DNA from 2 places in the Roseburia sp. 499 genome. Region 2 is predicted to be linked to the other one. Evidence: a T-box and tRNA genes for the amino acid it is inferred to sense, from the RefSeq annotation. Region 2 holds a T-box; the other holds one or more tRNA genes.
The links. A T-box is a leader RNA that pairs with one kind of tRNA and senses whether it is charged. The one in region 2 lies ahead of metG (methionine--tRNA ligase), so its partner is inferred to be a tRNA-Met.
Positions count from the first base shown of each region.

Region 1 (6,503 bases), 1.1 Mb from region 2:
TCTCAGAAGGGATTGGTAGAGAGATTTGACGGTTCCATCGGAGCAGGAAGTGTGTTCATGCCTTATGGTGGACGTTATCAGTTGACAGAGACCCAGAGTATGGTTGCAAAGCTTCCGGTTATGACTGGAAAATGTGATGCGGTTACTATGATGTCCTATGGATTTGATCCATACTTGTCTTCCTGGAGCCCATATCATGGAGCAGTTTATGCAGTATTAGAGTCTGTAGCAAGAATTGTTGCAGCAGGTGGTGACTACAAGAAGATTCGCTTTACCTTCCAGGAATACTTCCGCAGAATGAGCGAAAATCCACATCGTTGGAGTCAGCCATTTGCAGCATTATTAGGAGCATACAGTGCACAGATTGGATTTGGACTTCCTTCCATTGGAGGAAAAGATTCCATGTCCGGAAGCTTTAACGAAATCGATGTACCTCCTACACTGGTTTCTTTTGCAGTGGATGTGGCAAAAGAACAGGATATTATCACACCTGAATTGAAGAAGGCCGGCAATAAGATTATGAACTTCAAGATTGCCAAGGATGAGTATGACTTACCGGATTATGCACAGGTAATGAAGTTATATGATGCGATTCATGAGTTAATTCAGAAGAAAGCGATTGTATCCGCTTACGCCTTAGACGGAAAGGGTGTTGCAGCAGCCGTAAGTAAGATGGCATTCGGTAATAAATTAGGTGTTACCATTGACAGCGATGCATGCAAGAACTGTATGTTTGCACCTCGTTTTGGTAATCTGGTAGCAGAAGTTCCGGCAGATAAGGTTGCATTGGTAGAAGAAACAGTTGCAGCAGCTATGAAGGAATTTGCAAAGGGTTGTGATAGCTGTGGCTGCGATGCATACTGCAAGGTAATCGGTGAAGTAAATGATGTTCAGAAGTTTATCTATGGTGATATGGAAATCACTATGGAGGAAGCTTTGAATGCATGGACAGGTACTTTGGAAAAGGTATTCCCGACCGTAGCAGTAGAAGGAAAAGAAGAAGTTAAGACAGATGTATTTAAGGCAGATAGCATTTACGTTTGCAAGAATAAAGTAGCAAAGCCAACCGTATTTATTCCGGTATTCCCGGGAACCAACTGTGAATACGATAGTGCGAAGGCATTTGAGCGTGCAGGAGCAAATGCAATCGTTAAGGTATTTAAGAACTTGAATGCAGCAGATATCCGTGATTCTGTAGATGAATTTGTAAAGGCAATTGAGCAGTCTCAGATTATCATGTTCCCAGGTGGATTCTCCGCAGGAGATGAACCGGAAGGAAGTGCTAAGTTCTTTGCAACTGCATTCCGTAATGCAAAGATGACAGAAGCAGTGAACAAGCTCTTACAGGAGCGTGACGGATTGATGTTAGGTATCTGTAACGGATTTCAGGCATTGATTAAGTTAGGTTTAGTACCGTATGGTGAAATCAGACAGCAGACAGAAGATTCACCGACATTGACCTACAACACCATTGGTCGCCACATCTCCAAGATGGTTTACACCAAAGTGGTAACCAACAAGTCCCCATGGTTGGCACAGGCAGAGTTAGGAAAGACCTATTGTAACCCTGCATCCCACGGAGAAGGACGTTTCGTTGCACCGAAGGAATGGTTGGATAAACTGTTTGCAAACGGACAGGTAGCAACCCAGTATGTAAATGAAGCTGGACAGCCTACTATGGACGAAGAGTGGAACGTAAACGGTTCCTACATGGCAATCGAAGGTATCACCAGCCCGGATGGACGTGTGCTTGGTAAGATGGCTCACTCCGAGCGTAGAGGAGACAGCGTAGCTGTTAATATTTACGGAGAGCAGGATATGAAGATATTCGAAAGCGGAGTTGCTTACTTTAAGTAGGAATTGAGAATAAAAGAAATTTTTAAAGACCTTGTAGAGGAGAGAATCCTTTCTACAAGGTCTTTTTAGCTAAAATCATTGATGAAATCCGTTTTTCAATGATGGAAGCAACACCATCTTCGTCATTGGAAGGAGCAATTTCATCTGCCTCTGCTTTTACATGTTCTGGTGCATTTGCCATTGCAATGCCAAGACCAGCGGCTTTAATAATGTCTAAATCATTTTCGCTGTCCCCACAGGCAAGAGTTTGCTCTATGGGAATATTCAGATAATCACATAGGAAAGCAAGTCCTTTTGCCTTGGAAATGTCTTTTCTGGTGAATTCCAGATTACCAAAACCACCGGAGAGATAGCATACATCGGGATAACGGTCTAAAATTTTCATAGCCTTGTCTCGATAGAGAATAGTACTGTCTTCTGTAACCGGAAAGTTCATAGTAACTTTTTGGACATCCTGCTTTTCGTTACGGAGTAATTCTGTAATATTAGGAATAAGTGTTCTGGTGGATAAAATGTATTCTTTCAATTCTTTTGGAAGGTGCGTTGCAGTTTCAATGACTTTTTTACATACTTCGGGAGTGTAAGCACTTCCATGTAGGAATAAATCCATGTGTATTGGAAGGGTTAGCAGTTCATCGACCAGATCTGCGGTTTCCTTCCAGGGCATACAATTTTCCAAAAGACATTCCTTCTCAGGAACCTTGTAGACAGCGGCTCCATTGGTAGTAATGGCATATTGGATGCCGAGTTCTTTCATATCTTCTAGAGGAAGGCCACTATATGGTCTTCCGGTAGCAATGACAAAAGTGGTACCGGCGTTAGAAGCTGCTTTAATAGCTTGTTTATTTTTATCAGAAATTAAACTTTTGGAATTAAAGAGAGTTCCATCTAAGTCAAGTGCTGCAAGTAGAATTCGGTTTTTCATAAGATACCTCCAGGCGATATAAATACGTTTATTACGTTAGATAGTATAACATGAAAAAGGAAAGAGTTGTTGGAATAAAAGAAAAAAAGAAAAAAATGAAAAAATTACAAAAATTTTGAAAAAAGGGGTTGACTTTGTCACCAGATAATTATATAATAGTCAAGCAGTCGTCAAGAACGACAGAAAAAATATGGGATCTTAGCTCAGCTGGGAGAGCATCTGCCTTACAAGCAGAGGGTCACAGGTTCGAGCCCTGTAGGTCCCATATATATTGAAAATGGCGGAATAGCTCAGTTGGCGAGAGCACACGGTTCATACCCGTGGTGTCGGGGGTTCAAATCCCTCTTCCGCTACGAAAGAAAGCCTCGGAAAATTATTTTTCCGAGGCTTTATAAAAAATAGCAAAAATAAATTACAGAGGGGGAAACGGGGGTGACAGAGCAGGAAATAAAAAGTAATATACGGTATAATGAAGAGTTAGTAGAGTCTTATCAGGGTCAGATGAGAGAACTGGAAGAACAAATAAGTAGTCTGGAATGTTTGAAAAATAAATTCACAACACTCCAGACTAATTTTGGTTCAAGGCAAGATGCGAGAAAACGCTGTTTGTCAAGTGTTTCTAGTAGAGTATCACAAATAAAGATTGCATCACGTTATTATTCAGGAATGAATGATTTGCTTAATGGGACTGAGTTTATAAATGCGTATAATGGTCTAGAAGATGCAAAAGGTACTATTACCAGAGAATTAGATAGAATTTATATGCAATTAGATGATTTATCAGGAAAATTAAATTATCGGACACAGAGAATTACATATTGGAGGACACAACTAAGAAACTTGTAGTATAAGTAAGGGATAAGGAGAAGAAAAAATGGCAGAAAACGAATTAGTAATTGATGATGATTATTGTAAAAGTATGGGAAATTATTTTTACGCTCAGGGGCAAACATTGAATACCATGGTGAAAGATTATATTGCAGCAGTAGAAAAGGTTAGGAGTAATGCAATAAAAGAAGGTGAAGTGGCAGAGGCATTAGATGTTTATATTACATATGTAAAAAAACTGGATGAGCAAATAGAAGAGATTTCTGTTATTGCCCAAAATCAGGTAAATGATTTTTTGACTCAGGTAGATAATGCCGATGAGTATCTTTTTTAGGGAGGTTATAATATGGGGAAGATTAACATTGATGTTGATGCGTTAGATAGTTCGATTTCAGAGCTTAAAGCGTTAAAGAGTAACTGGCTAAATAATGAAGTGAATGCTCCGACAGTAGTAGGTGGCGGCGGTACTGTGAGTCAGTTGGAAGAGATTGCCAGACTGTATGTAGGTTTGAATATGCGGATGTGTGGATTAATGTCCAGTACAATATCATTTTTAGAGAATACCAGGCAGAATTACGTGGAAAGCGATCAGGCAGTGGCAACGAAAATGAAGAGGGAACAATAGTATAAGAAGGGGATAAAAATATGAAACGGGATTTTTCAGAAACATCGAAACAGGAATTAATTAGTTTGGTTTCTCAGGTTGAAAGTGAAAAATGGTGTGATTTTACAGATTGGGTTGGAGATCGATGGTATGATTTTGAATCATGGATAGGAACATTGGATATTCAGCATTATATCAATGACGTAAATGCATATCATAAAAAAGTAATTGATAAAAATAATACAACAATTTAAGAAATTGAGAATATCTTTAATGAGGTAAAAGAGGTGGATTCCAGCTATGCAGTGAGGATGTCAGCATGCAAGAACCAGTTAGAATCTATCACAAATCTAATTATAGAATTGAATCAGATTATAGAGCCGACGATGGGATTGTTTAGCATCGACCAGATTAATGGAAGATTATCATCATATTTTACAGATTATGAGAAAACAAAGGAAATTCTACTGATTTTAAGTCAAAATGGACTGACACAAGAAGATATAGAGAATTTAGATGAAGAAGAGTTAAGAAATGTTTTGAGTAGAGTGATTTCAGGTGTGATTGATGTGCTTCCGAATATTAAAGTTGGAGAGAAGATAGAAATTCCAATTGGTCCGGATGTAACCCTCTATTATTCTGTATCAGGAAAATATGATAATGATTCTGATATTGACATTGATTTAGTGATAAGTGATCAGAGACTGAAACTTAAGGAGATTTCAGGTTCTGGTAAGATTGGTGATAATATAGAAATTGGTGGGGAGTTATTGGGGGGAGATGTAGAAGTTTCTGCGGAGACGGATAAAGGTGCTATAAAATTTGGGGCTAATGGTACTTGTGAAGGAATGGCAACGTATACAGATGGAGATACGACATATACTGTAAAAACATCATTTTCTTTTGAAAAAGTAATTTTTGAGGAATCTGTAGCAACAGAAATTGGAAAAGGAACTATTACCTCTACAATTGGTATTGAGAAAACCAATGATAATGGTTGGACTCCATCACCAGTTCCAGTATATGAACCAGAAGTAGTTGAGATACCTAAGATTGAAAATACGGATGATGATTGGGAGACTGTTGTATTTGCAATAGGAGGAATCATGTTTGTAGGAGGCCTCATATTTGCGATACCGACAGGAGGAACATCTTTGGGATTATGTGTGTTGTAAGGAGTTATTATGAGAAGAAAATATATGAATAACAGTTGTATTTTAATATTGGTACTTGCACTTTGCATTTCAGGTTGTGGATATAGTCAAACACAAGATGAAAATATAGAGGTTAAGAACAGTGTTGTTAGCAAGAAGAACGAAGAAGATATTATTAAGGTGAATTTTGATCTCAAATTTATTAACATTTCAGGAAAGACAGCTGAGGAAACAGTAGAAGAAATTAAAGATGGTGGGAATTGTCTTGATGTTTATAAAAATGAAGATGGAACTGTAACAGTAGAAATCACCAAAGAACAACAAGAATATTGGATTACTTCGCGAGGAGAATTATTGGAAGAGTTACAGGAACAGTTTAAAGAATATGATGAGAACTATCGTTTAGAGCATAATGATTCTTATACCCAAGTGGATGCTTATTATAATCTCGAACTTCCTGCGGATAAAGCAATTGTTTATGTAAGATATGCTGAATTCCTATGTGCATCATATCAATTGTTTTCAGGAATAGAAAATGAAGGCTGGAAAGTAACAATCAATGTTTATAATTCAGACACAGGAAAGTTGGTAAAAACTGGAGATAGTGATGTTGATTTAGAATACGACAATTCTGATTGGGAGGCAAGTAAATAGGGAGAGATTAACTTATGAGAAAAAAGTGGATAGATAGGATAGGTCTAGTACTGCTGGCGTTTGTACTTTGCATATCAAATGTAGGATGTGGTCAGCGGAAAAGCACGGAGAAAGAATTAAAAATTGAGGATAGTTCTGGACAGAAAGAAGAAAGCCAAGATGATATTGTTAAAGTAGAACTATCTCAAAAAACACTCAATATTTCAGGAAAGTCAGCGGAAGAAACCATTTAGGAACTGAAAGACGGTGGGAATTGCCTTGATATTTATGAAAATGAAGATGGAACCATAACAGTGGAAATTAATAAAAGGCAACAAGAATATTGGCTAACTTCAAGAGGGGAATTGCTGGAAGAATTACAAGAACAGTTAAAGGGATATGACGAGAATTATCGTTTAGAACATAATGATTCATATACGCAGGTGGATGTTTATTATAATCAGGAACTTCCGTGGGATAAAGCAGGAAGTTATGTTGTTTA
Region 1 is NZ_CP135164.1:1,993,245-1,999,747, reverse strand. It holds gene BIV20_RS09900 (phosphoribosylformylglycinamidine synthase) at 1-1,857, shown strand, start outside; gene BIV20_RS09895 (Cof-type HAD-IIB family hydrolase) at 1,910-2,782, opposite strand; tRNA gene BIV20_RS09890 (tRNA-Val) at 2,975-3,047, shown strand; tRNA gene BIV20_RS09885 (tRNA-Met) at 3,062-3,135, shown strand; gene BIV20_RS09880 (hypothetical protein) at 3,215-3,628, shown strand; gene BIV20_RS09875 (hypothetical protein) at 3,657-3,944, shown strand; gene BIV20_RS09870 (hypothetical protein) at 3,957-4,235, shown strand; gene BIV20_RS09865 (hypothetical protein) at 4,256-4,468, shown strand; gene BIV20_RS09860 (hypothetical protein) at 4,502-5,389, shown strand; gene BIV20_RS09855 (hypothetical protein) at 5,399-6,022, shown strand; gene BIV20_RS09850 (hypothetical protein) at 6,037-6,255, shown strand; gene BIV20_RS09845 (hypothetical protein) at 6,316-6,503, shown strand, end outside.
Region 1: it has a tRNA-Met gene. The T-box ahead of metG (methionine--tRNA ligase) is inferred to sense a tRNA for this amino acid. The anticodon was not compared.

Region 2 (6,503 bases):
TATTCTGCGAGAATATTAAAGAATGATGGAGAGTCATCCATGAACTGGTTTTGACAGTCTGAAAAAGTTTCACTTAAAGAAATTTGATGATACTTAATAGCCATAAATTTTCTCCTCTCTTGTGAAAAAGTGTTTGTGTTGTTACTTATATTTTATCACTTGAGGAGAGAAAATTTATATAAAATTAGCAATAAAACCCAGTAAAATCAATGGGTTACGGCGTTTATCAAACGCCTAAAATTTATTTATTGCAAAGGAGAAAAAATATGGGAATTGTTGAACTGCTTCTGATAGGCGTTGGCTTATCCATGGATGCATTTGCGGTATCTATCTGTAAAGGACTGAATATGAAAAAGGTAAATAAGTTCCATTGCGTTATTATTGCTCTGTTTTTTGGAGGATTTCAGGCATTGATGCCTCTGATTGGATGGGTACTGGGAAAACAGTTTGAAACGTATATCACCTCAGTAGACCATTGGATTGCGTTTATTCTTCTGGCACTGATTGGTGGAAATATGGTGAAGGAGTCCAGAGAAAAAGAAGAAGAGGAGGTCTGTCAATGCGAGAGTAAGCTCAACATAAAAGAACTTTTTCTTCTTGCGATTGCAACCAGTATTGATGCTTTGGCAGTGGGAATTACCTTTGCATTTTTAAAGGTTAATATTATTCCGGCCATTGCAATAATAGGAGTTACTACGTTTGCTATTTCTGCTGTTGGAGTATTTGTTGGAAATATTTTTGGAAGCAAGTACAAGAGTAAGGCAGAACTTGCCGGAGGAATCATATTGATATTGATTGGGCTTAAGATTTTGCTGGAACATTTAGGCATATTGAACTTTTAACTGGGAATAATACAAAATAACGAAAGAAAAGAGGAAAAGAGATGGATTACATTTTATTAGTAGTAGGATTTGTATTGTTGATTAAGGGTGCGGATTTTTTTGTAGACGGAAGTGCCAGTGTTGCAAAAAAATTGCGTGTGCCTACGATGATTATCGGAATGACAATCGTGGCTATGGGAACCAGTGCACCGGAATGTGCCGTCAGCATTGCTGCATCTGTAAAGGGAAGCAATACCATGGCAATCAGTAATGTAATAGGTTCTAATATTTTTAATTTGATGATTGTATGTGGAGCATGTGCATTATTTGCTCCTTTGGCAGTAAAAGTGTCTACGTTGAAACAGGAATTTCCACTATCTATTTTAGCAGCAATTCTTTTGGTTGGTATGGGATATTTGGGAATGAGTCTGAATCGGGTAGAAGGTGTCATCTTACTGGTTGTTTTTGCAGCGTTTCTGTTATGGATGGTGCTTGCTGCAATGAAGGCAAGAAACAATACAGAAGTAGAAGAGATTGAAACCCTTCCGGGATGGAAGTGCTTGATTTATATCATTGGAGGAATTATTGCCATCGTAATTGGTGGTGATTTAGTTGTAGATTCTGCTTCTAACATTGCAAAAGCATTTGGATTGAGTCAGACATTAATTGGTCTTACCGTTGTAGCATTCGGAACCTCTCTGCCGGAATTGGTAACTTCTCTTGTGGCTGCCAAAAAGGGTGAGACGGATATGGCGCTTGGAAATGTAATAGGTTCTAATATTTTCAATATTTTGTTGGTACTTGGAATTGCAGGAGCAGTTAGTCCGATGGTATTCTTGAATGAAAATTTGATAGATGCTATAATTCTAATAGTAGTAAGTATTCTGGTATGGATTTTTGCATGGAGTAAGAAAAAGCTAAATCGGATACACGGTATTATAATGATTTTGATATATGCGGCATATGTAGTATATATATGCATGCGTTAAAAAGGAGGAAGCGGTATGGACTTTTTTTCTAAATTAGGAGATACCATTTCAGCAACAGGAAAGGATGTTTCCAAAAAAGCAAGGGATTTGACAGGACTTGCAAAGCTGAATATGGATTTAAGAGCCAAAGAAGAATATATACTGAGACAGTACCAGGAAATTGGAAAACAATATTATGAACAGCATAAAGAAGATACAGAGTCAGCATTTGGGGAAATTGCTTTGATAAAAGAAGCGATGGAAGAAATGGAGGCCATCAAAGGTGAAATTGCAGAGCTGAAAGGGATGAAGAGATGTCAGTCCTGTGGGACACCATTGAATATAGACGATGTATTTTGTAAGAAATGCGGCGCAAAATATGAGGAGCCGGAAACAGAGGTATACGAAGGCGAAGTAGAGTAGAGAAGTCAAAGTATAACTTGACTTAAAAGAATTTCTGTGCTACATTTTAGAAATGAAGTAAACACTGAGAAGAAGAGAGTACACATGAAGGAATGGCAAAGAGAGTTCCGGTAGCTGAAAAGGGATACAGGAGAGCATGTGGAAGATGGCTTTGGAGTGGCATTGTCGAACCGGAAGGCTAGATAATGACGGGATCGCCTGTTATAGCGAAGAGTATGAAGGTACTTGTAGAGGTCTGTGTCGTGAGATACAGATAAAGAGAAGTGGTATCACGGACAATAATAGCCCGTCTTCTATGATTGTTTATCATAGAGGACGGGTTTTTTAGGAGGAAAAATTTATGTGTACAAAATGTAACAAAGGAAAATATTATATGACAACAGCAATTGCTTATACGTCAGGCAAACCGCATATTGGTAATACCTATGAAATCGTATTGGCAGATGCGATTGCAAGATATAAGCGTCAGGAAGGTTATGATGTTTATTTCCAGACAGGAACAGATGAACATGGACAGAAGATTCAGGAAAAGGCAGAGGCAGCAGGAATTACGCCAAAGGAATATGTCGATAATATAGCAGGTCAGGTAAAAGAAGTTTGGGATTTGATGGGAGCGTCTTATGACAATTTCATTCGTACTACAGATAAAGATCATGAAACTCAAGTAGCTAAAATTTTTAAAAAGTTATATGATCAGGGGGACATTTACAAAGGTTCTTATGAAGGCTTGTATTGTACTCCTTGCGAATCCTTCTGGACAGAGTCTCAGTTAGTGGATGGAAAGTGTCCGGACTGTGGAAGAGACGTGCAGCCTGCCAAGGAAGAGGCGTATTTCTTTAAAATGAGTAAATATGCAGATCGTTTGATTGAACATATCAATACACATCCGGATTTCATTCAACCGGTGTCCCGTAAGAATGAGATGATGAATAACTTCTTATTGCCGGGACTTCAGGACTTGTGTGTATCCAGAACATCATTCAGCTGGGGAATTCCGGTAGATTTCGATCCAAAGCATGTGGTTTATGTATGGTTGGATGCGTTGACCAACTATATTACTAAGATAGGATATGATGTAGATGGCAATTCTTCAGAGCTGTTCAATAAGAATTGGCCGGCAGACCTTCACTTAATAGGTAAGGATATTATTCGTTTTCATACGATTTACTGGCCGATTTTCCTGATGGCATTGGATTTACCACTTCCAAAACAGGTATTCGGACATCCGTGGCTGTTACAGGGCGATGGTAAAATGAGTAAATCCAAGGGAAATGTGTTGTATGCAGATGAACTGGTAGATATGTTTGGTGTAGATGCCATCCGTTATTTCCTGCTTCATGAGATGCCATTTGACAATGATGGCGTTATTTCCTGGGAGTTAGTAACAGAGCGAAGAAATTCTGATTTAGCGAATACGCTGGGGAATTTGGTAAACAGAACTGTTTCCATGAGTAACAAGTACTTTGATGGAGTAGTAACGGATGCAGGTGTAACCGATGCAGTTGATGAAGACTTGAAGAACGTGGTAACCGGAACTGTTGAAAAAGTTGCTGCCAAGATGGAAGAACTTCGTGTAGCAGATGCTATTACAGAGATATTTAATCTCTTCAAACGCTGTAATAAATATATTGATGAAACAACACCATGGATTCTGGCAAAAGAAGAAGCAGATAAGCCACGTCTTGCAACTGTTTTGTATAATCTGGTAGAAAGTATTTCTATCGGTGCTACACTGTTAAAGAGCTTTATGCCTCAGACCGCAGAAAAGATTCTGGCTCAGTTAAATGCAAAAGAAGTACCATACGAAAGCTTAGATACCTTTGGTCATTATGTTAGTGGAACAAAGGTTACAGAAGAACCGGAAATTCTTTTTGAACGTATGAAAGTAGAAGAAGTGATGGAAAAGGTGGCACAGTTACATCCGCAGAAAGAAGATGTATTAAAAGAAAAACAGGAAGAAATTGGAATAGATATTGAATCTAAGCCTGAAATAGAGTATGATGATTTCATGAGAATGCAGTTTCAGGTAGGAGAAGTTATTGCTTGTGAAGCGGTTGAAAAGTCAAAGAAGTTGCTTTGCTCTCAGGTGCGGATTGGCAGTCAGGTGAAACAGATTGTATCGGGAATTCGTAAGTTCTATACACCGGAAGAAATGGTAGGAAAGAAAGTAATGGTTCTGGTGAATCTGAAACCGGCAAAGCTAGCGGGAGTTTTATCCGAAGGAATGTTGCTCTGTGCAGAAGACGAAAATGGACAGCTTGCTCTGGTAGTGCCGGAGAAGAATATGCCTTCCGGAGCGGAAATTTGCTAGTAAGGGATAATTGAAAACATAAAACGTATTTAAGAGAGGAAAAGAAGTATGTCCTTCTTAAATACGTTTTTCTGTATAGAAAGGAATGTAGCCCATGGATTTTTCCAATTATCCAAGCGAAGTTAGAAAGATAACGGATAAAATATTGACACAGGGAGTAACAGAACCACAGGTTTGTCTGGAACTATGTCAAAGATTAATACAAAAAGGCAAGAAGGAAAATGATATTAATCTCTTAGGGTTTGGATATTACCATCTATCCAATGTTTATTTTACTCTGAATGATGATAAAAATTTTATAGAATGTTTGCAGTTAGGAATTGAATATCAGAAGGAAGCATCACAGTGGTCAATTTTGGTAAAGTCTTATAATTTTATGGGGGTTAGCGCTGCGAATCAAGGGAATGTAACAGTTGCTTTGGATCAGTATCTCTTAGGATTAAGGGTTGCGAAAAGGCATAATTGTGAATATGAGACAGCGATAATTTATAATAATCTGGGACAACTTTATGTATACTTGGAAGAATTTGAACGTGCGATACATTACCTTTTGGAATCGGAACAGTTGCTTCAGAAATTTCAGACAAATTCACACGCTAGGGAAAACCTTATTATGTTGTATACAATATTAGGGCATTGTTATCTGGAATTGGGAAAGATTTCGGAAGCAGAAGAAGCAGAGCAAAAGATGATAAAGCGTATGCAGGGAGAACAGCTGGAAAGTGTAGATATGCTGTTGATTCGTAGTTTTCAAGCCCAACTTCGCCATGCGCAGGGAAGAAACGAGGAATGCGAGCAGTATGTTGCAATGATTATGAAAAGTATGGGAGATGTTCAGACGTTTTTAGAGGCGTGGGAGGATATTCTTTGCTTTGGAGAATTCTTGTTCAGGCTGAAAAAGTATACGGAATTGGAACAGTTTTTTCAGAAAATGGAAGAGATGGTGGAACAGACCCAGATTACAAATTTAAAGATAAAGTTTTTATGTTTAAAAATCCGTTATTTTAAGGAGCAGAGAAACAGAAAGGAATATTTGGAGTCATGTGCAAAGCTTTATGAGTATAGAGAAGTACAGGATAAAGAAAACCTTGCTATGCTTCGTCGTTCAGCAGAGTTGCGATTTAGTCTGGAAGAGGCTATAGGAAAGGAAAAATTGCTTCGTAAGGAGACGAGCAGACTGCAGGAGAAGGCAGAGCGAGATGCTCTTACCAAGCTTCCGAATCGGTATCGCTTAAAAGTGTTTGCAGAAGAACTTTTTGAAAAGGCTTATCAGGCTCAGAATACTTTTGGAATAGAAATTCTGGACGTGGATTATTTTAAACAGTATAATGATGGATATGGACATCAAAAGGGGGATGAATGTCTAAAGGTTATTGGAGAAGCCTTGCGTCAGATGATGGAGAATGATAATGATGTTTTCTGTACACGATATGGTGGAGATGAGTTTGTAATTATTTATTATGGAAAATCGGATGAAGAAATTTTGCATCAGGCAGTGCTTTTGAGAAAACGCATTTTAGAGAAGCAAATTTTACATGATTACTCTCCGGAGAGAAAGGTTGTTACTATATCTCAGGGAATTCACAATACCGTGCCAAGAGAGCAAAAGGGGGTGTGGGAGTATCTTCATTCTGCAGACAAAGCGCTATATCAGGCAAAAAAATATAGAAAGAACAGCGTCTGTATGAGGTATGAGAAGGAAAATGACTTAATAGATACGGTTGTTCTGGCAAGTAGGAGAAAAAATGATATTTGAAAGTCATGCACATTATGATGACAAGCAGTTTGATAGTGACAGAGAGCAGCTGTTGTCATCCATGAAGGAAAATGGAATTGAAACAATTATAAATGTAGGTTCTGATTTTCGTGGTTCGAAGGATACGGTAGAACTTGCGAAAAAGTATGATTTTATTTATGGAGCTATCGGGATTCATCCAAGCGACATTAGTGATTTGAATCAGGAGACATGCCAGTGGCTGG
Region 2 is NZ_CP135164.1:3,052,154-3,058,656, reverse strand. It holds gene BIV20_RS15055 (transposase) at 1-104, opposite strand, end outside; gene BIV20_RS15050 (manganese efflux pump MntP) at 267-842, shown strand; gene BIV20_RS15045 (calcium/sodium antiporter) at 884-1,810, shown strand; gene BIV20_RS15040 (zinc ribbon domain-containing protein) at 1,826-2,212, shown strand; T-box leader at 2,270-2,509, shown strand; gene metG (methionine--tRNA ligase) at 2,553-4,523, shown strand; gene BIV20_RS15030 (diguanylate cyclase) at 4,618-6,279, shown strand; gene BIV20_RS15025 (TatD family hydrolase) at 6,269-6,503, shown strand, end outside.